DNA from 4 places in the Nonomuraea sp. B1E8 genome. Region 1 is predicted to be linked to each of the others. Evidence: riboswitches for the same ligand, from Rfam matches in the RefSeq annotation. Region 1 holds a riboswitch; each other region holds the start of a gene.
The links. Region 1 has a riboswitch for cyclic di-AMP ahead of ABGA98_RS15380 (CHAP domain-containing protein). Riboswitches for the same ligand answer to the same signal wherever they lie in the genome.
Positions count from the first base shown of each region.

Region 1 (7,157 bases):
GTGCTGGGGCTGCAACTGGCCGGGGCCGCCGCGACGTTCGGGACGCTGGCCTGGCTGACCGCCGCGGGCGCGCTGGGGGCCGCCGCCCTGGCGCAGAGCGTGCTGGCGGCCCTGCTGGTCTTCGCGTACGGTGCGGGCGGCCACCAGATGTTCGAGATCGCCCACGGGAGCAAGCCGTACGAGGCGACCCTGCGCCTGCTCCACCCGTCTCTCACCACCACCACGCCGGCGATCCCCGGGCCTGCCGGGCGAGTCGGCGAGGGGCCCGGGCTGGTCAGGGTGACGTTCGCCTACCCCGGCCGCGCGGAACCGGTGCTCAAGGAGCTCGACCTGCGGGTGCGGCCGGGGGAGCGGCTGGCCGTGGTCGGGCTGAACGGCGCGGGCAAGACCACCCTGGTCAAGCTGCTCACCGGCCTGTACACCCCCCAGAGCGGCACCGTCGGCGCCGCCGAGGACGCCGCCGTGGTCTTCCAGGACTTCGCCCGCCACCCGCTGCCGCTGCGCGACAACGTCCGCCTGGGCGCGCCCGCGTACGAGGGGACGGACGCGGACGTGCTCGCCGCGCTGGCCGCGGTCGACGCGCTCGACCTGCTGGAGGGGCTTCCTCGCGGCCTGGACACGCCGCTGTCGCGGTCGTTCAGCGGGGGCCGTGACCTGTCCGGAGGGCAATGGCAGAAGGTGGCGCTGGCCCGGGCCGTGTACGCGCTCGGCGCGGGCCGGCGGATCCTGATCGTCGACGAGCCCACCGCCCACCTGGACGCGCGGGCCGAGCAGGAGGTGTTCGAGCGGCTGCTGGACCGCACGCGCGGGCGCACCTTGGTGCTCATCTCGCACCGGTTCGCCACCGTACGGCGGGCGGACCGGATCGTCGTCCTCGACGGCGGCGCCGTGGCCGAGCAGGGCGGTCATGCCGAGCTGCTGGCTTTGGGCGGCCGTTACGCGCGCTGGCACCGCCTCCAGACCGCCCTGATCGCGGAGGCGGGCCGGTGACCGCGACCCTCCGTACGCTGCTGACCCTGGCCTGGCGCACCGACCGGCGGGCCCTCCTCACCCTGGCCGCCTTCCTCGCCCTGGGCGCCGTCAGCCAGGGACTGGTCGGCGTCTTCCTGCGGGCGCTCACCGACACCGCCACCGCCGGCCACGGCGCGCGGGCGGCCCTGTGGGGCCTGGCCGCCGGGGCGGCGCTGGCCACCGGTGTGGCGCTCGGCCGCGCGGAGCTGGCGCTGATGGAGGAGCTGGCCGAACGCATGGGCCTGTCCGTGCAGGAGGAGATCCTCACCCTCACCTCGGGCGTGCCCACCATCGAGCACTTGGAGCGGCCCGCGTACCTGGACAAGCTGGCGATGTTGCGCGACGAGAGCCGTCAGCTGTACTTCGCGGTGTGGGCGCTCGCGCTGGTCGCCGAGCATGCCGTGCAGATCGGGCTCGGCGTCGTGCTGATGGCCGCCGTGCATCCGCTGGTGACGCTGCTGCTGGGCGGCGCCGTGCTGCCGTCGCTGCTGGTACGCGGCCGCGCGGCCCGCCACGTCGACGCGGCCGCCGAGCGCACCGCCGAGACGGCCAGGCTGGAGCAGCACCTGTCCGAGTCCGTCACCACGCCGCGGACGGCCAAGGAGATACGGATCAGCCGCGCCGCGCCGGCCCTGGAGGCCATGGCCGCGCACCGGTGGGAGGAGGTGTCGGCGGAATTGTCGCGGGCCAAGGTCAGGTCCGCGCTGCTCACGTTCGCCGGTTCGGGCACGTTCCTGGCCGGGTACGTGTCGGCGCTCGGCTGCACGGCCTGGCTGGCCGCCCAGGGGCGGGCCACGGCGGGCGACGTGGTCCTGGTGGCCACGGTCGGGGTGCAGTTCGTCACCCAGGCGTCCCGGCTGGCCTTCCACCTCGGGTCGGTGGCCGCCGGCCTGCGCGCCGCCGCGCGGCTCGCCTGGCTCCGCGCCTACGCCCGCACCCACGACCCGGCCCTGGCGGAGTCCGGCGGCGACGCACCCCGCGCGGATGCGAGGGCGGCCACGAGTGACCACGGGCGGCAACGCGTTGTCCGCGGGGCCGAGCCGCCTGAGAGCTTCGCGCAGGGCATCACGCTGCGGAACGTGACGTTCACCTACCCCGGAACCACCCGGCCGGTGCTGCGCGGGATCGACCTGAGCCTGCCCGCCGGCGCGACCGTCGCGCTGGTCGGGTCGCACGGCTCGGGCAAGACCACCCTGGCCAAGCTGCTGTGCGGCCTCTACCAGCCCTCCGGCGGCGAGATCCTGCTGGACGGCGTCCCGCTGCGGGACGTGCCGGCCGTGCGCTGGCGGCGCCGGATCAGCGCCGTGTTCCAGGACTGGGTGCCGTTCGAGCTCGCCGCCGCCGAGACCGTCGGCATCGGCGACCTGCCCCGAATGGACGACCGCGCCGCCGTGGAGCGGGCGCTGGAGCGGGGCGGCGCCACGGAAACGGTGGCCGGGCTGCCCAGGGGCCTGGACACCGAGCTGGGCGACAGCTTCGAGGGCGGCGTGACGTTGTCCGGCGGGCAGTGGCAGAGCCTGGCCCTGGCGCGCGCCTCGATGCGGGAGGAGCCGCTGCTGCTCGTGCTGGACGAGCCGACCGCCTCCCTGGACGCTCCCGCCGAGAGCGCCGTCTTCGCCCGGTACGCGCAGGCCGCCCGCCGCCACCGCGCCGCCATCACCCTCCTGATCACCCACCGCTTCCCGACGGTGCGCATGGCCGACCTGATCGTGGTGCTGGACGGCGGGCGGATCGCCGAGCAGGGCGCTCACGGCGAGCTCATGGCCCGCCGGGGCCGCTACGCCGAGCTGCACGCCATCCAGCGGGCGGCGGCGGACGGCTAAGGCCGCCGGCCACCCGGGGCGGAGACGCGAGCGAGCGCGCGTCCCGCACGGGACGCGCGCTCGTCAAGCGGCGGAGGTCAGGCGGCGTACTCGGGGTAGCCGTAGCCGACGACGTCGGACTTCGGACGGGTCCGCTCCTCGACCTTGCCGTTGCCGGTGTTGCCTTCGATCGTGGAGATGGTGCCGTCGCCGTTGTCCTTGACGACGAAGCCGACGTGCTCGATGTCGGTGAGCTTCTTGCCGCCGTCCCAGGCGAAGAACACCACGGCGCCGGGCTTGGCCTTGGTGCCGAAGCGGTCGTTGGCGGCGAACCACTTGGCGTGGGTGACGGTGTAGGCGTCCCAGCCGATCTGCGGGCGGGCGCCGGTCTGCTCGCCGACCCAGGAGACGAACATCGCGCACCAGGCGGCGTTCAGGTACGCGGCCCGGTTGCCGCCGTCGCGGGCGATGGTCTCGGCGGCGCGCTGCGAGTCGGCGTACCACTTCTGGTACGGGGTGCCGCCGCCGGCGGCGTTCTCGGAGGTGCCGACCTGGGTCTTGGCGAAGTCCAGGACCTGGGAGGCGGTCACGTTGACCTTGGTCTCCCCGGCCGCGCGCTGCTTCGAGTCGGTCACCGGGGAGACGGCGGCCGGCTTGTCCGCGGGGTGGGTGTCGGCGTTGGCCGCGGCGACGTTGACGCCGAAGGCCGAGGCGAGGACGCCGGCGCCGAGCGCGGCGGAGGTGATGGTTCGCTTGGGGATCGCGGTAAGACGGAACGTGGCCATCGAGGGGGTAACTCCTTGCTTCCATGCCGCTTACCGGGTTAGCTGACGGGTTCGGGCGTGGAAGCTGCCCTACGGCACCAGAGTGCCGATTCACCCCAAAGGACGTGGGTCCCCGGTTCCGCGTGATGCGGATTCAGCGGTCACAGGACGATCCTGTGATCTATCGTGCGATGGTCAGACATAGCCGGACAAACCGGACGTATGCCGTAAGTTGCCCCACAAGGTAATACATGGGGCAAGAGGATTACAACTACATAAAGGCCCAGCTAGGCGAGTTGCCTGCGAGCGTCGGCCAGAAGCCCTGCCATGGCAAGGGATTCGTCAAGGGGCATGATCGAGGATTCGGTCCTGCCCTCGGCCGTGGCGGCGCGGACCTCGCGGAGCTCACCGGCGTATCCGTTGTCGGCCGGATCGAGCACATGCTCTTCCGGCTCCATGGAAGGCCCGGTGAGGACGATCCGCTCCGGCGCCCAGAACGGCGCGTGGATGTCCGCCCGCATCTGCGTACCTACAACACAGGCCTGGTTCGGGTAATTCCCCAGCAAGGAGGTTTCCACGAAAGCCCGCCTGCCGCCGGGATAGAGCAACACCCCGCCCGCCTCCGCGTCAACTCCGCTCGGCGCCAGGGAGCCCGTCATGCGCAGGCCGGTGGGCATGCCCAGAAGCAGCTGGGCCAGGCCGAACGGGTAGACCCCCAGGTCGAGCAGCGAGCCCCCGCCCAGCTCCGGGGCCCACAGCCGGTGCGCCGGATCGTACGGCATGGCGAAGCCGAAACTGGCCTGCACCGACCGGATCTCGCCGAACCGCGCGTCGGCGGCGATGAGGCGGATCAGCGGGTTGAACCGCATCCACATGGCTTCCATCAGGAACACGCCCGCCTCCCGCGCCAGGCGTACCATCTTCTCCGCGTCGTCCACGGTCGCGGCCAGCGGCTTCTCGCACAACACGGCCTTGCCCGCGGCGATGGCGGCCTGCGCGACCCGCAGGTGCTCGGTGTGCGGCGTCGCCACGTAGATCGCGTCCACCGCCGGGTCGGCGCACAGTTGCTCGTAGGAGCCGTACGCCGACTCCGCGCCCAGCTCGGACGCCAGGGCCTGCGCCCGCCGCAGCTTCCTGGAACCGACGGCGCCCACCCGCATCCCGGGCTCGGCCACGATGGCCGCTCCCACGGTCCGCGCTATGACGCCCGTCGCCGCGATGCCCCACGTGAAGTCCCGCACGCGGACGATGCTAGACGATCAGATCAGATTGAACGTGTCAGGGTCGCCTCCGATGCGAAGGCCCCTGTTGAGCGCGCCGATGGCGGCCATGCTCTCCGGATCGAGGATGAAGTCGAACACGTCGATGTTCGCGGCGATCCGCGACGGCGTCACGGACTTGGGAATGACGACGTTGCCGAGCTGCAGGTGCCAGCGGAGCACGATCTGCGCGGGGGTCTTGCCGTGCTTGTCCGCCAGCACCGCGAGCGCCGGATCCTCGAGCAGCCCCTTGCCCTGGCCGAGCGGGCTCCACGCCTCGGTGAGGATGCCGTTGGCCTCGTGGAAGGCCCGCATCTCCCGCTGCTGGAAGTACGGGTGGAGCTCGATCTGGTTGATGGAGGGTGTGATGTCGGTCTCGTTCATGAGCCGGGTGAGCGTGCCGACGGTGAAATTGGACACGCCGATGGCCTTGGCCCGCCCGTCACGGTAGATCTTCTCGATCGCCTTCCACGCCTGTACGTACCTGTCCTGCTTCGGCACCGGCCAGTGGATGAGATAGAGATCGACGTAGTCGAGCCCCAGCCGGGCCAGGCTCTCGTCGAAGGACTCCTCCGCGCGGGCGTGGTCGGCGTTGGGCAGCTTGGTGGTGACGAACACCTTCTCGCGGCGCAGGCCGGACGCGCGCACGGCACGCCCCACGCCCTCCTCGTTCTCGTAGGCGGCGGCGGTGTCGATGTGCCGGTAGCCGGCCTCCAGCGCCGTCGTCACCACCTGCTCGGCCTCGCCGGCAGGCACCTGCCAGACGCCGAAGCCGAGTTGCGGGATCTGCACGCCGTCCGTGTTGAGCATGAGCGAGTTCATGGTCTCCATTGTTCACGCACCGTTTCTGGCCGCTTAAGGCGGCGGGGCTAGCTTGAAGCGGTCGTGAACGCGCCATCACCCGGCTGGGAGGACTGGAGTGGTCGAACAGGCGTCGGCCTGGGTGGAGTCACCGCTCCAGATGCTGTGCGCCGTCGAGGCCCACCACGCCGGGCTCCTCGGGACCGCCACGGCCGTCGTGCCGCGGGCGGGGCTGCGCCCGCTGAAGGCGACCCGCCGGGAGCTGCGCGCTCTCGGGCTGCCCGACGGGCTCGAACTGGCCGAGCCGCGCGAGAACATGCCGAGGCGCCTGCACGCCGTCGGCGACGCCTTCTCCGGCAAGGTCCAGCTGCGCTGGCTCACCTCCGGCACCGGAATCATCTCGGGACGCATCGTCATCGTCGATGACGGCCTGGCCACGCTCCGGCTGCTGGAGCTGCTGGCCGCCGGGCCCTCGCGGCCGCTGCTGCGGGCCCGCGCCAGGCCCACCGCGCCGCGATGGGCGCTCGGCCTGGCCGCCGCGCTGCGCCTGCGCATGAGCGAGGTCTCCGTCTTCACCGCGCTGCCCGTGTCCGACGAGCTCGCCGCCGCCGTCCGCCGTGCCGGTGTCGACCTCGTACGCCACGACTTCGCCTGGTTGCGCGCCCAGCCGCCCAGCGCGGAAGGGCCGGCCGAGCGCACGATCGTGCTCGGCACCTCGCTCGTCAGGAACGGCCTCGTGCACCGCGACCACTACCTGCGCTGGCTGACCGAGCTGGCGGCGCGGGAGCCGCTCGCCTACTACCCGCACCGCCGCGAGGACCCCGTGGACGTGGCCCTGATCCGGGAGCGTCCCGGCATCACCGTGCACGACGCGGGCGTGCCCGCCGAGCTGACGTTGCGCGGGCTGGACGCGGGCCAGCGCGTCCTCAGCCTCCCCTCGACGGCGATCACCTCGCTGCGGGTGCTGCTCAGCCCGCGCGGTGTCGCCATCGAGCCCGTGAACGTTCCCGATGACTGGTGGACCAGTAGGGCGGAACCCGCCCTGCGCTCGCATTTGACTGGAGTGTCTGGGTGAGAGTGCTGGCGGTTGCCGACTCCGACTCGTACCTGAAGTGGGCGGCCTGCCTGCTCGACGACCTGCCCGCCGGGAGCGTGACGGAGCTGGCGGTGGTGCGCACGCCGATCGCGCCCTCGCCCGAGCAGATCGCCGCGGCGGTGAGCGGACCGATGGAGGGCCGGGCGGGCCGGGGAGAGGCGCCGCCGGTGTTGTCGGCGCGGTCGGTGCGCAGGCTGGCCGAGCGTACGCGGCCCGACGTGATCCTCGTCGCCTGCACGGGCCCCGTCGTGGACGTGCTGGTCTCCGAGGTGCTCGCGGGGTTGCAGCCGAGGCCCGTGTTCGTCAGCGGGCTGCCGGGCATCTCGGTGCCGGCCACGGAGAAGGCGTGGGTGTTCCGCAGCGGCTGCGACCTGTTCGTGGTGCACAGTGAGCGGGAGGTGGCCGAGTTCCGCGACATCGCCGG
Region 1 covers NZ_JBDPLS010000004.1:81,976-89,132, forward strand. Annotated here, with positions in the region: gene ABGA98_RS15370 (ATP-binding cassette domain-containing protein) at 1-990, shown strand, start outside; gene ABGA98_RS15375 (ABC transporter ATP-binding protein) at 987-2,834, shown strand; gene ABGA98_RS15380 (CHAP domain-containing protein) at 2,912-3,598, opposite strand; cyclic di-AMP (ydaO/yuaA leader) riboswitch at 3,611-3,747, opposite strand; gene ABGA98_RS15385 (Gfo/Idh/MocA family oxidoreductase) at 3,865-4,818, opposite strand; gene ABGA98_RS15390 (aldo/keto reductase) at 4,837-5,658, opposite strand; gene ABGA98_RS15395 (hypothetical protein) at 5,756-6,712, shown strand; gene ABGA98_RS15400 (DUF6716 putative glycosyltransferase) at 6,709-7,157, shown strand, end outside.

Region 2 (7,157 bases), on a different contig from region 1:
GGCGAGGTCATCACCTCGCGCAGGGGCGAGCTGTCCGTCCTGGCCGACAGCTGGCAGATCACCAGCAAGTGCCTGCGCCCGCTGCCGGAGAAGCACGTCGGCCTCACCGACCCCGAGGCGCGGGTCCGCCAGCGCTATGTCGACCTGATCGTCAACGACGAGTCGAGGAAGATGGCCAGGGTCCGCAGCGCCACCGTGCGCGCGGTGCGCGACTTCTGGCACGAGGAAGGCTACCTCGAGGTCGAGACGCCGATGTTGCAGCCGATCCACGGCGGCGCCACGGCCCGGCCGTTCAAGACCCACATCAACGCCTACGACATGGAGCTCTATCTCCGCATCGCGATCGAGCTCTATCTCAAGCGGCTCGTGGTCGGCGGCATCGAGAAGGTCTTCGAGATCAACCGCAACTTCCGCAACGAGGGCGCCGACTCGACGCACAACCCCGAGTTCACCATGGTCGAGGCCTACGGCACCTACCTCGACTACAACGGCATCGCCGACCTGACGCAGCGGATGTACCAGAAGGCCGTCGTGGCCGCCCTGGACACCTCGGTGGTCGTGCACGACGGCGTCGAGATCGACCTGGGCATCCCCGAGTGGCCGCGCGTCACCCTCTACGGCGCGGTGTCCGAGGCCGTCGGCGAGCAGATCACGACCTCGACCTCACTCGAAGAGCTGCGCAAGATCGCCGACCGGCGCGAGATCCCCTGGGATCCGAAGTGGGGTGCGGGCAAGCTCGTGCAGGAGCTCTTCGAGGCGCTCGTCGAGCACACGATCATCCAGCCCACGTTCGTCATGGACTATCCGCTGGAGACCTCGCCGCTGGCCCGGCAGCACCGCGACGACCCGCTGGTGACGGAGAAGTGGGACCTCATCGGGTTCGGCACCGAGTTGGGCACCGGCTACTCCGAGCTCAACGACCCCATCGAGCAGCGCCGCCGCCTGGTCGAGCAGTCCTTGCTGGCCGCGGGCGGCGACCCGGAGGCCATGCAGCTCGACGAGGACTTCCTGCAGTCGCTCGAATACGCGATGCCGCCGACGGGCGGCATGGGCGCCGGCATCGACCGGATGATTATGGCTTTCACCGGTAAGAACATCCGCGAGACCATCCTGTTCCCCCTGGTCAAGCCCACTCACTGAGGCCACGTGGCATCCCGCCGCACCGGTTGCGGCGGGAGCCCGCGCGAGCGGGCGAGCCGGGCAGGCGCTCGGTCGTGCCGGGAGAGCGGTGACGGACGATCGGCCGTCCTGCCCCGCCATCAGGGCGGGGCTTGTCAGCATCGGGTCAAGACCGCGGGCGAGTGGCGCGTGAGTGTTCGGAGTTTCGAGGGGGACGTCCGGCAGCGCTGGGTCCACCATGACGGTGACGTTCGCCCGGGTCCGGAAATAAGGTGACTCCTGGCTTGCCGCGTGCCGCCGCCCGTCGTGAAGAGCGGTTGCGCTCGACCGCCGTACGTATGGATCACGCAGTAAATCGCGCGTGGACGGATCAAAAACCGGGACGCCGGCCGGACCGATCGGCGCCGGGCCAGGCCCGGCCGAAAGGGCGCGCGGACCGTACGCCGGGCGGCGAAGTCCGCCGGCGGACGAGACTCGGCCGCATGCGGCGGATCATGTCAATAGTGCTGGTCAAGAGCGGCAATTGTCATGCTTGACGACCTTTCCATGATGCGTTTACCGTCTGCGAGGAGCGGCTGTGGCCTGGCTAAGAGGGTCCAGGCCTGCTGTTGGGGGGGAGGGCTCCCGATGGAAGTGCTCACTGAAGGCGTTGAGCTGAGCCATGCGGATCTGGCGTTACTGGCGGAACTCGCCAGAGGAGTCACGGTCGATCGGGTGGGCAGGCGACTGGACATCAGCGGCCGCACCGTACGCCGGAGGCTGCGCGGCATCTGCGACCGCATCGGCGTCGCCACCGCGATCGAGGCCGTGGCGTGGGCGGCACGCCGCCAGCTGATCTAGCGGCGCCCGCTCACTGCGCCTTCATGTCGCTCGCCTCTCGGCTCGGGCTTCAGTCGGCGATGCGCACCGCGCCCGCGAACGGCCGCCGTTCGATCGACGCGATCCGCACCACATCACCCGTCCGAGGGGCGTGCACCATCATGCCGCCGCCGAGATAGATGCCCACGTGGTGCAGGTCGCTGTAGAAGAACACCAGGTCGCCCGGACGCATCTCGTCGCGTGAGATGTGCCGCCCGGCCGTCCACTGGTTGCCCGTGTAGTGCGGCAGCGAGATGCCCACCCGCTGGTAGGCGGCCATCACCAGGCCGGAGCAGTCGTAGGAATTGGGGCCCTCGGCCCCCCAGACGTACGGCTTGAGCTGCTGCGTGAGCGCCCACCGTGCCGCCTGCGCGGCCTTTCCGCTGCCCGCGATCGGCAGGTCGACGCGGGTGGCGCGGGTGCCGGGACGACCGGCCTCGCCCAGCGCCCGCCTGAACAGGTTGCTCTCGACCTTGGCGACCAGAGTGCTGATCTTGTCGCGTTTGGCGTCGAGGTCCTTGACGATCTTCTCGACCTCGCTGATGCGCGACCTGGCGCTCGCCCTGGCGCGCTCGGCGGCCTTCCTGGCCTTGGTGAGCTGGTTGAGCTCCTCGCCCTGCCGCTGCTCGATCGCGAACGTGGTCGCGGCGCGGTCGAGGAAGTTGCCGGGGTCCTTGGAGGAGGTGAACACCAGCGCCCGGCTCAGCCCGCCCGTGATGTAGGCGTTCTGGGCGAGCAGGACGGCCTTGGCGCGCTTGGCCGCCAGATCCGTCTCGCTGGCCGTCAGCGTCTTCTGCGCGGCCTCGGCGGCCTTCTTGGCCGTCTTCAGCTTCTCCCGCTGCCCGTTGTACTGCTCGGTCAGCGTCTCGATCTCGACGTGCATCTTCTCGACCCGCGCGGCGAGGTCTTTGAGCGAGGGCTTGGGGTCGGCGGACGCCGGGACGGTGGGAACCGTGAGCAGCAGTGCGGCGGCTGTGAAACTCGCCACACCGAGACGGCGGCGCAACGGGGCGCGTTCCGGAGGGCGGGCGTGATTGCCCGCCGACGTCCTCCCACGGTTGAGCGTGCGCTTCACCAACCAGGCTCCTCTCATAGACGCCTACCGGGTTAGCTGACGGGTTCGGGCCGGAGCAGCCCTACCGAAAACTCGGATTCACCCCGTGATGGCGGTCGCCACCGGCGGGTCCCCGGCTTCCCTGAGGAATTGAGCGTGCTTCCCCGCGCGCGGGGATCATCGTCGCTGGACACTAATGCACTCCGGGTTCCTGCTCAACCAGAACTGCCAACTCTGTAGAGGTTTCACAACCGAAGGGTCACAAGGTGATCTCGGTGCCAGTAGGGCAGGAGTGACTGTATGTGGCACTTCCTCCCGAACGATCGCCTGGCGCGACGCCGTGCTCGCCCGGCCACGAGATGTAACAGGATGGGCGGAGACATGTGAGTTAGGTCCGAGCCGTAATGACATCTGTACTCTGGAGAGCCATGGAGCAGGTGGCCGAACTGACTGTGCCCGAGACCGCGGTGGTGGTCCGGCGTGCGCGCACGCCTGACGTGCGGGGGGTCAGGCGCCTGGTCGACGCCTATGCGGGCGCGGGCTCGCGGCTCCTGAAGAAGGCCACGGTGACGCTGTACGAAGACGTACAGGAGTTCTGGGTGGCCGAGCGTGGCGGGCAGATCGTCGGCTGTGGCGCGCTCCACGTGCTCTGGGAGGACCTCGCGGAGGTCCGCACGGTGGCCGTCGATCCCGAATGCCGCGGCACGGGAGTCGGCCACCGGATCGTCTCAGCGCTGATCCAGCAGGCCAAAGATCTTGGTCTGCAACGTGTATTCTGTCTTACTTTTGAGGTCGACTTCTTCGCGAGGCACGGTTTTCGCCGCATCCAGGGCACGCCGGTCTCCCCCGAGGTCTACGCCGAGCTGCTGGCCTCGTATGACGAGGGTGTAGCGGAGTTCCTCGACCTGGAACACGTCAAGCCGAACACCCTGGGCAACACCCGCATGCTGCTCCATCTGACGTCGGGTGACGCGGACCTTGACCACACGGAAAGGTGATTGTTGATACCTATGTCGATACGTTGGGCAGCACAGGCATGTGTCCTGACACGTGCCACGCGCGCACTCGAAGCGAGGTGACACGGTGAGCACCGGACAGCCGCCGTACCCACAGGACGAATCCGGCGAGAACGCTGCGCCTCCCCATTACGGCCAGCAGGCTCCGGGCCGCCACCCCGGCGAGCCCGACCCCGACGTCACTGTGGTCGGCTACCGGGCTGACGACGCCTACGGGCAACAGCCCCCCTATGGTCAGCAGCAGGGCTACGGCCAGCAACCCCCATACGGTCAGCAGCAGGGCTACGGCCAGCAGCAGGGCTATGGCCAGCAACCCCAGTACGGCCAGCAGCCCCAGTCCCAGCCCGACTACGGCCAGCAGCAGGGCTATGGCCAGCAACCCCAGCAGTATGACCAGCAATATGGTCAGCAGCCCCAGTCCCAGCCGGGCTATGGCCAGCAGCAGGGTTACGGGCAGCAGCAACAGTCCGGCTACGACCAGCAGTACGGTCAGCAGCAGGGCTACGGCCAGCAGCCGCAGTCCCAGCCGGGCTATGGCCAGCAGCAGGGTTACGGGCAGCAGCAACAGTCCGGCTACGACCAGCAGTACGGTCAGCAGCAGGGCTACGGTCAGCAGCCGCAGTCGGGCCAGCAGTACGACCAGCAGCAGTACGGTCAGCAGCCGCAGTCGGGCCAGCAGTACGACCAGCAGCAGTACGGTCAGCAGCCGCAGTCGGGCCAGCAGTACGACCAGCAGCAGTACGGTCAGCAGCCGCAGTCGGGTCAGCAGTATGACCAGCAGCAGGGCTACGGTCAGCAGCCCCAGTCGGGTCAGCAGTACGACCAGCAGTACGGCCAGCAGCCGCAGTCCCAGCAAGGCTACGGGCAGCAGCAGTACGGCCAGCAGGGCTACGGGCAAGCACAGCAGTCCCAGCCCGGTTACGCCCAGCCCGGCTACGGCCAGCAGTACGGCGACCAGCAGTACGGCCAGCAGGGCTACGGGCAGCCGCAGCAGGCCGGCTACGGCCAGGCTCCCTACGGCCAGCCGGGCTACGGCCCGGTCGGCGTGCAGCCGCCGGGGGCTCCCGCCCCGCTGGCGGAGTGGTGGCAGCGTCTGGTGGCGCGACTCGTCGACGGCGTCCTGTTCGGCGTCGTGATGTTCGTGGTGTCCCTCCTGCTCACGACGCTGTTCCTGGTCAGCTACGACTCGACCAGCGGCGCCACGTCGGGGATGTTCAGCTCGTTCGCGCTCAACATCGTGCTGGCCATCGTCCTCACCGCCGTCTACGTCGGTTACGACTTCCTCATGCACAAGACGAAGGGTCAGACGATCGGCAAGATGATCATGGGGATCAAGGTCGTGCCGGTGGGTCAGATGATGCCCCCCGGCGGCCTGCCCGGCGACGCCGCCATCAAGCGGGCCGGCGTGACCTGGGGCGCCTACATCCTCTACTTCCTGCCGTTCGGCACCATGCTGGCAGGCCTCATCTGCGCCCTGAACGGCGCTTCGATGCTCTGGGACAAGCCGCTGCAGCAGACGTTCGCGGACAAGTTCGCGAACACCGTGGTGGTCAAGATCAAGTAATCGGCAGAACCGCGAAACAGGGGCCGGCTTCCCGTCGGCCTCTGTTTTGTATGTGAGGGTAGGTGCGGAATGTAGGGCTCTCCGCCGTCGATGTGCGAGGTGAGGGTTATGGCCGGGACGTCGCCGTGGGCGGACGCGGTGCCCGCGGAATGGTGGGAACGGCTGGCTGCCCGGCTCATTGAAGCGCTCGTCTTCGGCATCGTTTATTACATTCTGTTCATTGCGCTATGGGCGGTCTTCCGGACTGTCGGCATGATGGACGTGTTCGACGGCCGGCTGCCCGGAGTGTTCGCGTGGGCGGCCGCCGGGCTGGGTTATACGGGCTACGACTGGTGGGCGCATTGGCGGCACGGGCGTACGTTCGGCCAGGCGATCATGCGGATCCGCCTGGCACCGCCGGATGTTCCGGCCCGTGCTCTGCTCAAACGCTCCCTGGTCTATCCGGGACCTGTCATGCTCATGGGCATTCCGGTGGCCAATCTGGTGGCCGGAATGCTGCTGTTCGGTGTCGGTATGCTCATCCTGATCGACAAGCCGCTGGAGCGCGGGCCGCATGACAGGCTGGCCGGAACGCGCGTGGTTAAAGATCTTCGCTGAGCCATCCGCACCTGCACGGATGTCTTTTCGCAAAATTTTCCCATGATCCGGTAAGGAGCCTGGAGAGACTGGCATTAGGCTATGGGGCGTCCGGGTTGCCGGATGTTGGTGTCCCTGCGACGCGTAGGGCATCTGTGTGCCGCTATGGTCGGGTGCGGGCGGTTGTCGCCTTGCGCACCATGAGGGGCCCGCAGCGCTCCCTCCGGGAGGCGCTCCGCGCGCTTAAAGCGCCCCGAAACCCCGTCAGCCGTGGAGGCGAGGACGAATGGAAGCCCTTACAGACGTATTGTCAGCGCTCATCCCCCCGGTGGTGGTGGGCGGCGCCTTCATCTTTGGCGTCGTGAAGTTGGTCCGGTCGGAGGCCGTTGGCGACCGGCGAAACCGTGAGGATCAGGCCGAGGGCCAGAACTGATCGGCCAGTCAGCCGAATCCCCGTAGCGCTGAATTGTCTCCACGCCTTTCCGGGTATATGTTTGGGCTGGCGAATGAAACAATGCTCCGCGAAAGGATTGCGTAGATGGCCAAGCAGATCCAGGAGATTCTCATCGATGACCTCGATGGGGGCGAGGCCAATGAGACGGTCAGCTTCGCTATTGACGGCTCCTCCTATGAGATTGACCTCAGCGACCTTAACGCGAAGAAGCTGAGGGACGCGCTCACGCCTTTCGTGCAGCATGCGCGCAGGGCCGGTGCCGTCACCACGCGTCGGCGTGGCCGCGGCGGCAACCGCGCGATGAGCCGCGAGAAGAGCTCGGAGATCCGGCAGTGGGCCAAGGCCCACGGCCTGCCCGTCAGCGAGCGAGGCCGCATCGCCTCCACCGTCGTCGAGAAGTACGAGCAGGCTCACTAGGAGAGCCCGCTGCTCGACCATGCGCTTATGCCGTTCGCCTAGGACCCCGGCGACCGCCATAAGCGCATGATCGTGTCCGGGCCGTTTCGAATGGCGGGA
Region 2 covers NZ_JBDPLS010000005.1:576,996-584,152, reverse strand. Annotated here, with positions in the region: gene lysX (bifunctional lysylphosphatidylglycerol synthetase/lysine--tRNA ligase LysX) at 1-1,140, shown strand, start outside; gene ABGA98_RS20625 (LuxR C-terminal-related transcriptional regulator) at 1,747-1,959, shown strand; gene ABGA98_RS20620 (C40 family peptidase) at 2,009-2,965, opposite strand; cyclic di-AMP (ydaO/yuaA leader) riboswitch at 3,059-3,198, opposite strand; gene ABGA98_RS20615 (amino-acid N-acetyltransferase) at 3,460-4,029, shown strand; gene ABGA98_RS20610 (RDD family protein) at 4,115-5,611, shown strand; gene ABGA98_RS20605 (RDD family protein) at 5,720-6,208, shown strand; gene ABGA98_RS20600 (Lsr2 family protein) at 6,726-7,058, shown strand.
Region 2: it holds a riboswitch for cyclic di-AMP, as region 1 does, so the genes downstream of both, ABGA98_RS20620 (C40 family peptidase) here and ABGA98_RS15380 (CHAP domain-containing protein) in region 1, are expected to answer to the same signal.

Region 3 (7,157 bases), on a different contig from region 1:
GGTGAGGAAGTTGCGGCCGGTGCGGGCCTGGCCGAGCCCGCGCTGGACCAGCAGCGGGGCCGCCAGGTCGGGGTCCAGGTTGGCGCGGCAGGCGGCCAGCACGCCGGGCACCTCGGCGAGACGGGAGACGGCGGCCGTCACCAGCTCGGGCTCCGGCTTGAGGCGGTGCTGGAACGGCGCGAACATCGAGGCGAAGATCGCGGACAGGTAGGTGGCGGGGTCGCGCCGCCATGCGGGCCAGGACGCGAGCGCGATCGAGCCTCTCAGCTGGGAGAGGACCAGATCTCTGTCGATCGTGTCGTCGAGCGACGTGGTCTCGAGTGCCGACAGGCGGTCGTGCCAGCGGACCTCCTCCTGCTCGCGGGCGGTCCAGGCGGTGGCGGTGAAATCGCCGAGGGTGTGATCGTAGCCGTCCGCCCCCAATGTGCTGGCGATGACGGGACGGTCGGAAAAGTACCACTTGAGAAACTCGTCCACCGGTGCACCATATCCTGATGAAATGCCCCTGCAGATCACCGGCGCGCTAGGCGACCCTGACCTGATCCGCCTCCCCTGGGAGGTGCCCCTCCAAGACTGGCCGCAGCGTCACCTGGTCGATCTGCCCCGCGGCATCTCGCGCCACGTGGTGCGGTTCGCCAGGCTGTCCGGCAAGGTGTACGCGATCAAGGAGATCAGCGAGCGGTACGCCAGGCGCGAATACCAGTTGTTGTGGGACCTCGCCCGGCTCGACGCACCCTCCGTGGAGCCCGTCGCGTACGTCACCGGCCGCGAGAACGGGCTCGACGCGGCACTGATCACCAGGCACCTGCAGTTCTCCCTCCCCTACCGCGCGGTCATGTCGGGCACCCTGCGCCCCGACACGCTCACCCGCCTGCTGGACGCGCTGGCCGTGCTGCTGGTCAGGCTGCACCTGAACGGCTTCTACTGGGGCGACTGCTCGCTGTCCAACACGTTGTTCCGCAGGGACGCGGGGGCGTTCGCGGCCTACCTCGTGGACGCCGAGACCGGCGAGATGCACCCGATGATCAGCGAGGGTCAGCGGCGCGGCGACATCGACGTGGCGCACACGAACATCTTCGGCGAGATGCTCGACCTGGAGGCCGGCGGGCTGCTGCACCCGTCGATCGACCCCATGGACACCGCCGAGGACATCCTCGCCCGCTACCACCGCCTGTGGGACGAGATCACCCAGAGCGAGATCATCGAGGAGGTCGACTGGCACCGGGTGGAGCAGCGGATCAGGCGGCTCAACCTGCTCGGCTTCGACGTGGCCGAGATGATGGTGCGGCGCAAGGTCGGCACCGGACGGCTGATCGTACGGCCCAAGGTCGTGGACGCGGGGCACCACCAGCGGCGGCTGCTCAGGCTGACCGGGCTCGATGTGGAGGAGAACCAGGCGCGGCGGCTGCTCAACGACCTCGACGGCTTCCGGGTCGCCAAGGGCCTGCGGCACGAGGACGAGGCCATCGTGGCGCACCGGTGGCTGGCGGAGGTGTTCCAGCCCACGGTCGAGGCGATCCCCGCCGGGCTGCGCGGGAAGCTGGAGCCCGCGCAGCTCTTCCACGAGATCCTCGACCATCGCTGGTATCTGTCGGAGGGCGCGAACGCCGACGTGGGGCTGGCCACGGCCGTGAAGTCGTACGTGGACAACGTGCTCGTGCACAAGCCCGACGAGAAGGCGCTGCTCCCCGACGAGGACGCCCAGACCCCCGGCGGGGACACTCCGCAGGCCCCCGGCGAGGCGGCCCGGCCGGTCGGCGGCGAGGACGCTCAGGCTCAGTAGGCGGGCGGAGGCGGAGCGCCTCACGCGCGGCCCGCGTAGTCAGGCGGAGGTCAGCTTGGCGATCTCGCGGGCGATCTCCGGCCAGAGCGGCTCGGGCAGGTCGTGGCCCATACCCGGATAGGTCACCAGCCGGGCGCCGGGAATGGCCGCCGCCGTGGCCCGGCCGCCCTCGACCGGAACGAGCGGGTCGTCCTCCCCGTGCAACACCAGCGCCGGCACGGTCAGGCTCGCCAGCAGGTCCGTACGGTCGCCCGACGCCATGATCGCGGCCAGCTGCCGGCCCGTGCCCGCCGGGTCGAAGCAGCGGTCGAACGCGCGTCCGGCCCTCTGGACGACCCGCTCCCGGTCCATCGCGTAACCGGGCGAGCCGATCACCGCGTACGTCTCCAGCGCCTGCGCCAGGACGGCCGCGCGGTCGGCGGCGGGGCGGGCGGTCAGGGCCGCGAACGCGGCCTCCGTCGGCGGAGCGACCGTGGGGCCGGGCGTCGACATGATCGAGGTCAGGGTCAGCACCCGTGCCGGATGCCGGATGGCCAGGGACTGGGCGATCATCCCGCCCATGGAGGCGCCGACCACGTGGGCGGCCGGCCAGCCGATGGCGTCCATGAAGCCCGCGGTGTCGTCGGCCAGGTCGTCCAGCAGGTACGCCGAAGGCGCCCCCGTCGTGGGAACGCCCAGGTCGTGGAGGTGGGTCGACAGGCCCGCGTCGCGGTTGTCGAACCGGACGACGTGGTGCCCCTGTTCCACCAGGAGCTCGCAGAACCCGTCGTCCCAGTGGGTGAGCTGCGCGCCGAGCCCCATGATGAGAAGCAGAGGCCGTCCGTCGGGGGAGCCGATGCGTTCGTAGGCGATGTCGATGCCGTTCGCGGCTACGCGGAGGGTCACGGTGACCAGAATGTCATTCTGGCGCCGCGTTCGTAAAGTCAGCCTCGCCGGGCGTAGGCGCCGGTCGAGAAGGGCACCGGCCGCCCCTTCTTGCCCAGGCCGTCACCCCACTTGGTGATGACGTAGTCGATCTCGATGTGCCCCTTGCCGCCGTTGCCGTTGACCATCAGCGTGCGGGGGTTGAAGGTGCCGCCGGTCAGGTCGGCGAACGTCTTGGCGTCGAGATCCAGCATGATGCCGCGGCTGGAGGGCTCCCCCGGCCCTCTGTCCCCGACGAAGAAGGGCATCTTCTTGCCCTTGTAGATCACGTACCCCTCGGTCAGCAACGGCCAGCTCGGGCTGGCGGCCATGCCTTTCTGCATCGGCTTGCCGCTGGCGGGCAGGCCGGTGTCGCCGGCCCTGCCCGAGCCGTCGTCCCAGAAGTACGACGCCGTGGTGGAGCCCTTGTACAGGGCCTTCTTCTCGGACCCTGGATCGGCGTGTGCCGCCGTGCAGGCGACGCTCATCGAGCCGACGGCGGAGGCGGTGAGCAGGACAAGGGAACGCAGGCTGAACAGGGGAGACATGAAAAAGTGAAGTCCTTCGCGAGGGGACGAGGGGGAGGCACGCCGGCAGGAGGGCACGGCGCTGCGGCACGCCCGAGCGACTACATCGGGCGAGGCAAAGAAAGGGGGGAAGGCGGGCCGCTCAGGCGGCGGCCGGCACGACGCGATTCGGGGGTACGACGCGGTAATACATGCGTTATGTCCTCTCCATCACACCTGCCGGGTTAGCTGACGGGTTCGGGCGTGGAGATGCCCTACCGGCGCGAGCCGGATTCACCCCAGTGAGGTGGGTCCCCGGTTCCCGATCGGGTCGGGATTCGGCGCCAGCCGGAGGCCCTCTCTTGGGTAAGGGCCAGGTCACCGGCTGGTAATGGCGGCAACTCTAGCAGCGAATCGGACATACGCAAACGATTCGCCATTAACCGGGCAAAGATCTACCTGACGCGGGAATACAAAAGGGGGTACGGCATGCCGTACCCCCTCAGTTCCTTCCGGCTCAGCCGCCGCTCTTGCGCCTGAACGATCTCTTACTCGCAGCCGGGCCGTGCGCCCCGTGGATCTTCGATGGGTCGACGCCCCTGCCACCAGCGCCAGAGCCCGCGTGCTGGTTGCGCTTGCGCTCCAGCGCTTCGCGGAACTTGCGCTTCATCTCGTCCTCGGGAGTTTCGCTGACTTCCGGCTCCGGTGATTCCGCCATGAGGACCTCCATGGTGTTGGGGACAACCACAGCTTCGCACGGCGTCGCTTTCGATGCGAAACCGACCTCGCCCTGTCACCCGTCGCGGGTGAACGCCAGCAGCCGGAACACCGGGTCCGGCCCGTCCCGCCCCTGCCCGTGACCCACGAACGTGCTCTCACCGGCCTGGCGCAGACCGTGCCGGGCCGCCTCCGACACGACCAGCTCCCGGTCGTCGGCGGGACGGCGCCGGCCTCCGGACCCGTGGGCGGCGCGCTTGTCGACCGTCGTGACGTACATCCCGCCCGGCCGCACCACGCGCGCGGCCTCGGCGATCACCGGACGGGCGTCGTCGAGCAGGTGCAGCAGCCAGATCGTGGTGACCGCGTCGACCGACCCGTCGCGTACGGGTAACGCGCGGCCGTCACCCAGGACCACGTGCACGCGCCCCGCGGCGACCCGCGCCATGCCGGCGGAGGCGTCCACGCCGAGCACCCGCAGGCCGCGCCCGGCCAGTTCCCTGCTCACCAGCCCGGTGCCGCACGCGACGTCGAGCAGCGTGCCCCCGGGCAGCAGAGCGCGCACGGCCGCGGCGGCGGCCTCGGCCCGCGGCAGACCGCCACGGGTCTCGTCGTAATGTGCGGCTTCGAGATCGTAGTCGAGCACGACCGAATCGTACGCCGCCGGGTAAAGGGAGACCGTTCGGTTCCTGGTGTTGTGTTGGAGTGCCCCAGGAAATACACCCCGCATGTTGGTCGACGCCCCAGGCGCCACGATGGACGTGCCGCGATGAACGTGCTCGGTCATGACCTGGCGATGGATCTGGGTGCCGCGAGCACCCGGATCTACGTCAAGGGCAAGGGCATCGTGCTCGACGAACCCTCCGCCGTCATGCTGGACAGCCGCACGGGCCGGGTCGTCGGATACGGCGCCGAGGCCGCCCAGGGCGAGCGGGGAGAGACACGCTGGCCGGTCAGCGGCGGCCTCCCGGTCGACGACGAACTCGCCCGGCACCTGATCAGATACTTCCTGCGCAAGGTGCACGGGCATCCGTTCTCCAGGCCGCGCGTCGTGCTGGCGCTGCCGAACAACTCCACCCCGATCGAGCGCGCGGCGCTGCGCGACATCGCGTTCGAGGCGGAGGCCAGGGGGATCCTGCTGATCCCGCACGCGCTGGCGGCGGCGCTGGGCGTGGGCCTGCCGGTCAGGGACTCCGCCGGGCGCATGGTGATCGACGTCGGGCGCGACACCACCCGGATCGCCGTGCTCTCCCACGGCTCCGTGGTCGCGGCCGCCACGGTCCCCGGCGGAGGCGACGGCATGAACCGGGCCATCATCCGCCAGGTCGAACGCGACCACGGCCTGCAACTCGACGAGGAGGAGGCCGAGTCGGCCAAGCGGCGCGCCGGCACCGCGTGGAAGCCGCTGTACCGGCAGGTCACGGTGCGCGGACGCGAGAGCGACACCGGCCGCGAGCGCTCGGTGCCGCTGCCCGTGCAGCGGATCTACGAGGCGACCAGGCAGCCGATCGAGTCCATCGTGCGGGCCGCGATCGAGACCGTCGAACAGTGCCCGCCCGAGATCTCCGTGGATCTCGCCGACCGCGGCGCGGTGGTGGTGGGCGGCGGCGCGCTGCTGCGCGGGCTCGGCCGGCGGTTGCGGGCGGCGCTGGGCATTCCGGTGAGCAGGGCGGAACGGCCGCTGGAGTCCGTGGCGCTCGGGCTCGGCCGCTGCGCGGAGGACCTGGGGCTGATCTCCAAGCTCCGCGGCCGGTGACGCCGGCGCGAGAGAGGACGGCGCGACGACGGCAGGACGACGATGGCTCGACGACGGATCGGCAGCGGCCCGGCGGCGGTGAGGGGAGACAGTCCATGACCGTGCACGGCATCGACCACGTCGGGGTGACGGTGCCCGACCTCGACGAGGCGACGAAGTTCTTCGCCCGCGCGTTCGGGGCCGAGGTGCTCTACGACACCCTGCCCAAGGAGCGGGGACCGAAGGGAGGATGGGCGGTCGAGCGGCGCCTCGGGGTGCCCCAGGGAACGGTCGAGGTGGCGATCCGCATGCTGCGGCTGCCCAACGGGCCCGGGATCGAGCTGTTCGAGTTCGGCGGGCCGCGGCAGGCCGACCCGGTCCTCATGTGCGATCTGGGGTGGCAGCACGTCGCCCTGTACGTGGACGACGTGGACGCGGCGGTCCAGCGGGTGACCGAGGCCGGCGGGTCGCCGATGGGCGAGCCGGTGCCGCTGCCGGGACCGGAGTCGGGCGGGCGCAACCGGTTCGTCCACTGCCGCACCCCCTGGGGCAGCGTGGTGGAGCTGGTCACCTACCCGGACGCGCAGCCGTACGAGCAGGACACCGGGCTGCGCCGCTGGCGCCCCTGACGCGCGCCGGCCCCGCCACCCGCGCCGTGCCCGGCCCTCCGGTGAACGCCGCTCCAGCCGTGCCGGCCTCTCACAGGGATGGGCAGGTCACGGGGTGGACAGGGCCTCCGTCGGTGACAGCCGGGAGGCGCGGATGGCCGGGTAGAGGCCGGCCACGGCGCCGATGAGCAGGGTGGCCACCAGGCCGCCCACCGTGGCCCAGGCCGGCACCACGGACGGCCAGCCGCTGTAGAGCGCGTACCCCATGGTGACGCCCATGCCGAGCAGGATCCCGCCGCTCCCGCCCATCGCGGACAGCAGCAGCGACTCGGCGAGGAACTGCGTGCGGATCTGGCCGCGCGTGGCGCCCAGGGACCGCCGCAGGCCGATCTCCGCACGGCGTTCCAGCACCGAGATGACCATGGTGTTGGCCACGCCGACGCCGCCGACGAGCAGGGCCACCGCGCCGACGCCCAGCAGGAGGTTGGCGAACGCCTGGCTCGTCGCCTGCTTGGCGGCCAGCGCGTCGGACGGGCGCGAGACGTCCACCTCGTTCGGCGCCTCGGGGTTGGCCGTGCCGGCCAGCACCTGCCGTACCGACTCCAGCTTGGCCTCCTCCGACCGGGTGTAGAGCGTGGTCGGGTGACCGTCGAAGTCCAGCCTCGACTCCGCCACCGGCCAGCCGATCAGGACACCGCTGTCCAGGTCGGTGGCGAGCGCCACCGGGTTCAGGATGCCGACGACCGTGAACCGCACGCCGCCGACGACGATCTGGGTGTCCGCTCCCGCGGCGCCGATGCCGAGCCGCTGGGCGGTGACGGAGCCGAGCACGGCGGCGGGGTAACGTTCGGTGGCCGCGTTCAGCCAGGTGCCGCTGCTCAGGGTCGCGCCCACCGTGGCGGGCA
Region 3 covers NZ_JBDPLS010000003.1:528,851-536,007, reverse strand. Annotated here, with positions in the region: gene ABGA98_RS14355 (DUF885 domain-containing protein) at 1-477, opposite strand, end outside; gene ABGA98_RS14350 (DUF4032 domain-containing protein) at 500-1,783, shown strand; gene ABGA98_RS14345 (alpha/beta hydrolase) at 1,823-2,668, opposite strand; gene ABGA98_RS14340 (hypothetical protein) at 2,707-3,234, opposite strand; cyclic di-AMP (ydaO/yuaA leader) riboswitch at 3,412-3,546, opposite strand; gene ABGA98_RS14335 (DUF5302 domain-containing protein) at 3,710-3,910, opposite strand; gene ABGA98_RS14330 (class I SAM-dependent methyltransferase) at 3,986-4,555, opposite strand; gene ABGA98_RS14325 (rod shape-determining protein) at 4,679-5,665, shown strand; gene ABGA98_RS14320 (VOC family protein) at 5,761-6,273, shown strand; gene ABGA98_RS14315 (ABC transporter permease) at 6,361-7,157, opposite strand, start outside.
Region 3: it holds a riboswitch for cyclic di-AMP, as region 1 does, so the genes downstream of both, ABGA98_RS14340 (hypothetical protein) here and ABGA98_RS15380 (CHAP domain-containing protein) in region 1, are expected to answer to the same signal.

Region 4 (7,157 bases), on a different contig from region 1:
CGCTCACCGTCACGCTCATCGCCCAGGACCGGCCCAACCTCGAAGACCCCGAGAAGATCGACAGAAACGTCGGCTTCCTCGGCGTGCTGCCCACCGAGGTCATGCAGCAGCAGAGCATGGGCCAGGTCATCGGCTACATGGGAGAGCTGACGGGCAGGGTCGCGAGCTCGCTGCTCAACCTGCCGGAGAAGATGGTCGGCGTCTGGCACGCCGCCTTCTCCGGCGAGGAGCGCGACCCCGAAGGCCCGGTCGGCGTCGTCGGCGCGGGCCGCATGGGCGGCGAGATCCTCGCCTCCGACCTGTCCAACGAGAAGAAGATCGCCATCTTCGTCAACCTGCTGGCCGGGTTCAACCTGGCGATCGGCATGTTCAACCTCATCCCGCTGCTGCCGCTCGACGGCGGGCACATCGCCGGTGGCCTGTGGGAGGGCATCAAGCGGGCCTACGCCAAGATCCTGCGCAGGCCCGATCCCGGCTACGTGGACATCGCGAAGGTACTGCCGCTGACCTACGCGATCGCCATCGTCATGATGATCATGGCGGGGCTGCTCATCTACGCCGACCTGGTCAACCCGCTGCGGCTGACGGGCTGACGACCGGGCTGTCTCAGCCCCGCGTGAACGGTGCCAAGGCAGGGCCGAAGGCCGCGCCCAAGGCGACAGCCCAGGAAGGCCGGCCCCGACAACGTCCTGAACGGATGCCAGCGCGTGTCCCGCCATGCCAGGTAGTAGTCGTCAGTACGGCTCCTGGCGAAACTCCACGCCCGCGACCGGGCCCAGCTCGTCATCGCCGCCTACGACGGCGGGCTCGTCAACCCGTCGCCGCGGTGATCGCCGGACCGACCTGCCCTCAGTTCATCGAGATGTGCACGTGGTCGTAGTGGTTCTCGGTGATGCTGCCCCGGTTGGACATCGTGCTCCAGCCCGAGCCGTGGTTGATGCGCTGCTTCCAGATGACGTACTTGACACCCAGCTTGCTCTTGTTCTTGATGGCCCACTCCGCGATGCGGTCGCCCAGGGCGGCGTTGGCGGCTGAGGGCATCGAGCCGCCCGTGCTCATCATGAAGTCACAGGCCCGGCCCAGGGGATGCTCGCCGCTGGAGCCCGAGCGGAAGCAGCCGACGGTGAAGGGCAGCGCGAAGTTCTTGGCGATCTGCTCCTTCATCAGCCGCGTGCGCGGGGTGATGTTGTCGGAGCCGGACGGCAGTTCGGGCGCCCAGCCGCCGTCGGACCTGCGGTTGGTGCCGAACGGCACCAGGTCCTGGAGTTTCTTCTCGATGTCGTCGATGACGTCCTCGGCCTCGTCGCGCTGGCCGGCGACCTCGGCCGCGTCCTTGCGGATCTTGTCGGCGAGTTCGACGGCCTCCACGGAGGCCTTCTTCTTCTCGTCGCGCGCCTTGATCACGCCCTGCACGAACGCCTGCTGCTCGGCGGTGACCTGATTGAGCACCGCGGCGCCGCCGCTGTTCTCCGGCAGCATGAACGCGGGCACCGCGGGGTTGCCGTTCTGGTAGCGCAGGCGGGCTATCTCGGCGACGCGTTTCTCGGCCGTCGTCAGCGCCTTTTCGGCGGTGGCCAGCCGGGCCTTGGCCGCCTCGGCGGCCTTCTGCGCCTTGGCCAGTTCTACGCGCTTGAGGTTGTAGGCCTCGATCAGCTTGTCGACCTTCTTGTTGAGCTGTTTGAGCTGCGCGCGCAGCTCCGACTCCTTGGGTTTGGGGGCCGCGGACGCCGCGGACGCCGGGGCCGCGGAAACGACGACGGCGGCGGCGGTGATGAGACCGATGGCAAGACTCGCGGGGGACGAAGCCGCCACGTAGGTGTTCCTCTCCCTCTGCCGGCCGGGTTAGCTGACGGGTTCGGGTATGGGAGCTGCGTATCCCTACCACTGATGTGGATTCACCCCAGGTGCGATGGGTCCCCGGCTCCCGGGCAACTCGCCCAGGATTAGGCGGTGCAACGGCTGTTACGGCCGATGCATAAGGGGATATTAGTGGTAGATCACGAGTCATGCGACCTTAAGTAGAAATCTATTCTTGATCTACTTGTGATCGGAGCATGCGCGCGGCCTCCTCCGGTAGCACGTCGTTGACGAACGCGCCCATCGCGGACTCCGAGCCCGCCAGATACTTGAGCTTGTTGGCCGCCCGCCGGATGCTGAAGAGCTCCAGATGCAGGTACGCGAGCTCGCGATGCCGCCGCACCGGGGCCTGGTGCCAGGCCGAGATGTACGGCATCACAACCCCGAACAGCCCGTCGAAGGCCCGCAGCACCGAGGTGTAGAGCGGGGCGAACGCCGCACGCTCCTCCTCCGTGAGCGCCGCCAGGTCCGGCACCTGCCGGTGCGGGTACACGTGCACCTCGTACGGCCAGCGCGCGGCCGCGGGCACGAACGCCGTCCACAGCTCGTTGCCGGCCACCACCCGTGTGCCAGCGGCACGTTCGGCGGCCAGCACGTCGGCGAACAGGTTGCCCGCGCCCTGGTAGCGGGCCGCGGCGCCGAGCTGGAGTTTCGTCCTGGGCGTGACGTACGGGTAGGCGTAGATCTGGCCATGCGGATGCGCCAGCGTGATGCCGATCTCCTCGCCCCGGTTCTCGAAGCAGAACACCTGCTCCACGCCCTCGATCCCGGACAACTCGGCCGTACGGTCGGCCCACGCCTCCATGACCAGCCGCACCTGGGCGTCGGAGAGCTTGGAGAAGGATGAGGAGTGGTCCGAGGTGAAGCACACCACCTCGCACCGCCCCACTCCCGGACGAACCTCACTCAGCCCGCCCACATCGTGATAAGTCCCAAAATTTGTGGAGAAGGAGGGAAAGCGGTTTTCGAACACCGCCACGTCGTAGTCGTACGCCGGGACCTCCGTCGCCCGTGTGTCCGACGACGGGCACAACGGGCACTCGGCGGACGTGCCCGTCGGCAGGAACGTCCGCGTCTGCCGGTGCCCGGCCATCGCGATCCACTCCTCGGTCAGCGGATCGTAGCGCAGCTCGGACGCCACCGGCCGAGGCTCGAGCGGGCGCCGGTCGATCGCGCTCCGGTCGGCGTCGTCGCGCCGGTCGAAGTAGATCAGCTCTCGGCCGTCGGCCAGTTGGGTGACGGTGCGCTTCAATGCGTGTCCTCCGCGATGATCAGTTCTCCGGCCCGCTCGGCCAGTTCGATACGTGCGTCCTCGGGCAGCCCCGCGTCGCTGATGACCACGTCGGCCTCGCTCAGCTCGGCGATGGTGCTGATGCCCACCGTGTTCCACTTCGTGTGGTCGGCGGGCACGACCAGCCGGTGCGCGGCCGTCACAAGCTCCCTGTCGGTCTCCGACTCCAGCAGGTTGGGCGTGGTGAACCCGGCCCGCACGCTCATCCCGTGCACGCCGAGGAAGAGCGTGTCCACGTGCAGGCGGCGGATCGCGGCCACGGCCACCGGGCCGACCAGCGCGTCGGACGGCGTGCGCACGCCGCCGGTCAGCACGACGGTGCGGTCGGCGCGCGGGTTGCGGTGGAAGACCTCGGCGACGGGGATCGAATTGGTGATCACGGTCAGCTCGGGGACGCCGATGAGGTGGTGGGCCAGCGCCCACGTGGTGGTGCCCGCCGACAGCGCCACGGCGGTGCCGGGGCGTACCAGCCTGGCCGCGTGCCGCGCGATGGCCTCCTTCTCCTGCTGCTGGCGGGCGGACTTCGCGGTGAAGCCCGGCTCCTCGGTCGATCCGGGACCGAGCGCGGTCGCGCCGCCGTGCACCTTCTCCAGCAGACCGCGTTCGGCCAGCACCTCGAGGTCGCGGCGGATGGTCATGTCGGAGACGCCGAGCTCGCGTACGAGGTCGGCGACCCGGACGCCGCCGTTGCTGCGCACGCGTTCGAGGATCGTCTGCTGACGCTGCTGTGCGAGCACGCCCGCTCCTTCCAACAGATTCCACCAAATTATGACACGACGCTGTTGGGGAATGTTAGTTCGGTGCGGATCGCTTGCGCTGGTCAGCATGGGAGAGAGACGTTGGGAGGACACCGACTCCGGAGGCGAGCTTATGGCCAGGCGAGCACGCAAGGGCAAGGCACGCAAGAAGAAGAAGGCGAACCACGGCAAGCGCCCGACAGCACGCTGACTGGTGGCCGCCCGCCGGCGGCCACCATCGTCCCGGCAGCTCGGCGCGCGAGCGGGCAGCCCGTCTCCCGCGGTGCCCTCCTCCTGCGCCAGGTCACAGAAGGAGCGCGGGCCGGTCGGGGTGATCGGCCCTGATCACGACGTCGGCCGCCTCCTGGGGCCGCACCTCGCGCTCGTACCGCTCATAGGCGGGCAGCCGCCACCGCTCCTCCTCGGGCGTGCGGCGCCCCAGCGCCGCCGCGGACAACCACACATGCACGCTCAGCTCGAACGCCAGCCCCCGCCCCAGCAGCAGCGTCCCGTCCACGACCACCACCCCGCCCGGCGGCAGCTCCTCATAGGGCAGCCGGTACGCCCGGTCGATCCGGCTGTCCCACAGAGCAGGCAGCACCCGTCCAGAGCCGTCCTCGTCCAGGGGATCCAGCACCTCCCTGCGCAGCGCTTTGACGTCGAGCCAGTCCTCGTAGAAGGCGTCAGGATCGGCCCTGCCGTGCTCCAGCCGCAGCGACGAAGGCCGAAGGAAGTCACCCGCAGAAACCCGCAGCACAGGCCGGCCGCGCAGCCGGAGCGGCGCGACGAGGTCGTCGGCCAGCGCTTCCGGCCGTCCGGCAGGCGCCCCGTCGACGGCCACCCGAATTCGACGCTCGCGTGGCCACTGGGAGACCCGCTCGACCAGCTCGTCGACGAGAACGTCACGGGAGATCGGTCGCGCACGCATCGGCACCAGCTTACGAGCGCCCTCCGCCCGGCGTACCCGCCGCACGCGCGGTCGCGGAAGGGCGTTCGATCATAAGATCCGCGCATGGACTGGCAGACGTGGCACGACGAGTACGACGACCCCGGTTCGCTCCTGGCGCAACGACTACGGGTCGTGCAGCAGCGGATCCGGCTGGCGCTGGACGCCTGCTCGCCAGGTCCGCTGAGGCTCGTGAGCCTCTGCGCCGGCCAGGGCCGTGACCTGCTGGAGGTGCTCGACGGCCATCCCCGCCGCGACGACGTGCTGGCCCGTCTCGTGGAGCTCGACCCGGGCAACACCGCGAAGGCCGAGGAGACGGCCGGCGCGGCAGGGCTGGGCCAGGTCGAGGTGATCACCGCCGACGCCGCGCTCACCGACCACTACCATGGCATGGTCCCCGCCGACATCGTGCTCGCCTGCGGCGTGTTCGGCAACATCGCGGACGAGGACGTCCAGCGTACGGTCGCCACGTTCGCCCAGTTGTGCCGGGCGGGCGGCACGGTCATCTGGACGCGCCACCGCAGGCCCCCCGACCTGGTGCCGCAGATCTGCCGGTGGTTCGAGCAGCGCGGCTTCCACCTCGAATGGCTGTCGGAACGGGACGCCGGCTACGGCGTCGGCGCACACCGCTTCACCGGCACCCCGCAGCCCCTGATCGTGGGAAAGCGCATGTTCACGTTCGTCGGCCACGACCTGCTCGGCAACGGTTGAGCACCGGTGCGCGAACGACGAAGGCCAGGCCCCGAGACGGGATGACCTGGCCTTCTCCTCGCGCGAGCGGACGACGGGAATCGAACCCGCGTAGCTAGTTTGGAAGACTAGGGCTCTACCATTGAGCTACGTCCGCGCGAACCGGTCGAAGTCTGGTCTAGACTTCATCCGGTCGTCAGGGCGTAAGCGTACCGGAGTCGCGGACCGCATGCGCACTCGGCGAGACGGGGCGTGGCGCAGCTTGGCAGCGCGCTTGCTTTGGGAGCAAGAAGTCGCAGGTTCAAATCCTGTCGCCCCGACCATGTCGCGAAGGCCGCTCACCGAATCGGTGGGCGGCCTTCGTACGTACCGGCTCCCGGCAGGGGTGCATCTATGTGCACCCCTGCCGGGTAGCCAGGCCGATTCTCCCTGGCCGCGTCCGGCCCTAGCGTCGAAGCAGGCAGCCGATCGACGGGGGAGAACGCCGTGACCACCACAGAGAACAAGACCGATCGTACGGCGGCCGGCGGGCGCGCCCTTTCCGCCGTCCTCTGGATCCTCCAGGTCGTCGTGGCCGGTGTCTTCCTCATGTCGGCCATGGGCAAGTTCTCGAACGTCGAGCCGGCGAAGTCCACGTTCGAAGCCGTCGGGTTCGGGGACTGGTTCCGCGTCCTGGTGGGCGTGCTGGAGGTGGCGGGGGCCGTGGCGCTGTTCGTGCCGCGGCTGGCCGGCCTGGCAGGTCTGGCGTTCGTCGGGCTGATGGCGGGCGCGACGCTGACCGAGCTGTTCGTGTCGGGTGGCGGCGTGGTGATGCCGCTGACGACGCTCGTGCTCTGCGCCGTGATCGCCTGGGGGCGCAGGCGGAGTACGGCCTGGCTGTGGGCGGTCCTCACCCGGCGGTAAATAAACTGTGAAGCCCCGCCCCCATCACGGCCAAGGACATGTTGACGCTGTTCGACGACGACCCGATCTCCCGCCCCCTCACCTATCCAGGCCGGATCCCGGAGACCTCCGGGGTCCTGGTCGACGACGCGTACGTGCCGCTCAAGCCGGCGGGCAGCAGCCCGGGGGAGTGGCGGGCGGCCGGCGAGCCGCTCAGCGCACTGCTGGCACGCCGGGGCTGCCGGCCGCTGTCGGCTCGCCACCGCGTCGTCGCCGTCGGATCCAACGCCGCGCCGAGCCAGGTGCGCAGGAAGTTCCTCGACCACGGGGTGTGCGGCGTCGTTCCCATGATGCTCGCCGACGTGCCGGGCGTCGCCCCCGGCGTCTCCGCCCATGTGAGCAGGGCGGGCTACGTGCCCGCCGCGCCGATCGAGACGCCCGGCGAGACGTCCAGGCTGTTCGTGCTCTGGCTGGACGAGCGGCAGCTGGCCGCCCTCGACCTCACCGAGCCCACCTACACGAGGACCACGCTCGCGCACCCGCTCACGCTGGCGCCGGGTCTGCGTTTCCCGCCCGCCTTCGTCTACGAGGGAAAGCACGGGTGCCTCATGGACGCCGGTCGCCCCCGCCGCCTGACGTCCCAGCGAGCGCTCATCCGGTCCCTCCTGAAGGAGACCCCAGGGCTGAGCCACCTGTGCGGCGACACGCCGGACGACTTCGTCGCGACCGTCAGGGACGAGACCGTGCGCGCGGC
Region 4 covers NZ_JBDPLS010000019.1:146,321-153,477, forward strand. Annotated here, with positions in the region: gene ABGA98_RS41345 (site-2 protease family protein) at 1-593, shown strand, start outside; gene ABGA98_RS41350 (hypothetical protein) at 850-1,812, opposite strand; cyclic di-AMP (ydaO/yuaA leader) riboswitch at 1,818-1,960, opposite strand; gene galT (galactose-1-phosphate uridylyltransferase) at 2,027-3,109, opposite strand; gene ABGA98_RS41360 (DeoR/GlpR family DNA-binding transcription regulator) at 3,106-3,885, opposite strand; gene ABGA98_RS41365 (hypothetical protein) at 3,974-4,096, shown strand; gene ABGA98_RS41370 (uridine kinase) at 4,190-4,813, opposite strand; gene ABGA98_RS41375 (class I SAM-dependent methyltransferase) at 4,898-5,542, shown strand; tRNA gene ABGA98_RS41380 (tRNA-Gly) at 5,608-5,678, opposite strand; tRNA gene ABGA98_RS41385 (tRNA-Pro) at 5,768-5,844, shown strand; gene ABGA98_RS41390 (DoxX family protein) at 6,008-6,424, shown strand; gene ABGA98_RS41395 (hypothetical protein) at 6,463-7,157, shown strand, end outside.
Region 4: it holds a riboswitch for cyclic di-AMP, as region 1 does, so the genes downstream of both, ABGA98_RS41350 (hypothetical protein) here and ABGA98_RS15380 (CHAP domain-containing protein) in region 1, are expected to answer to the same signal.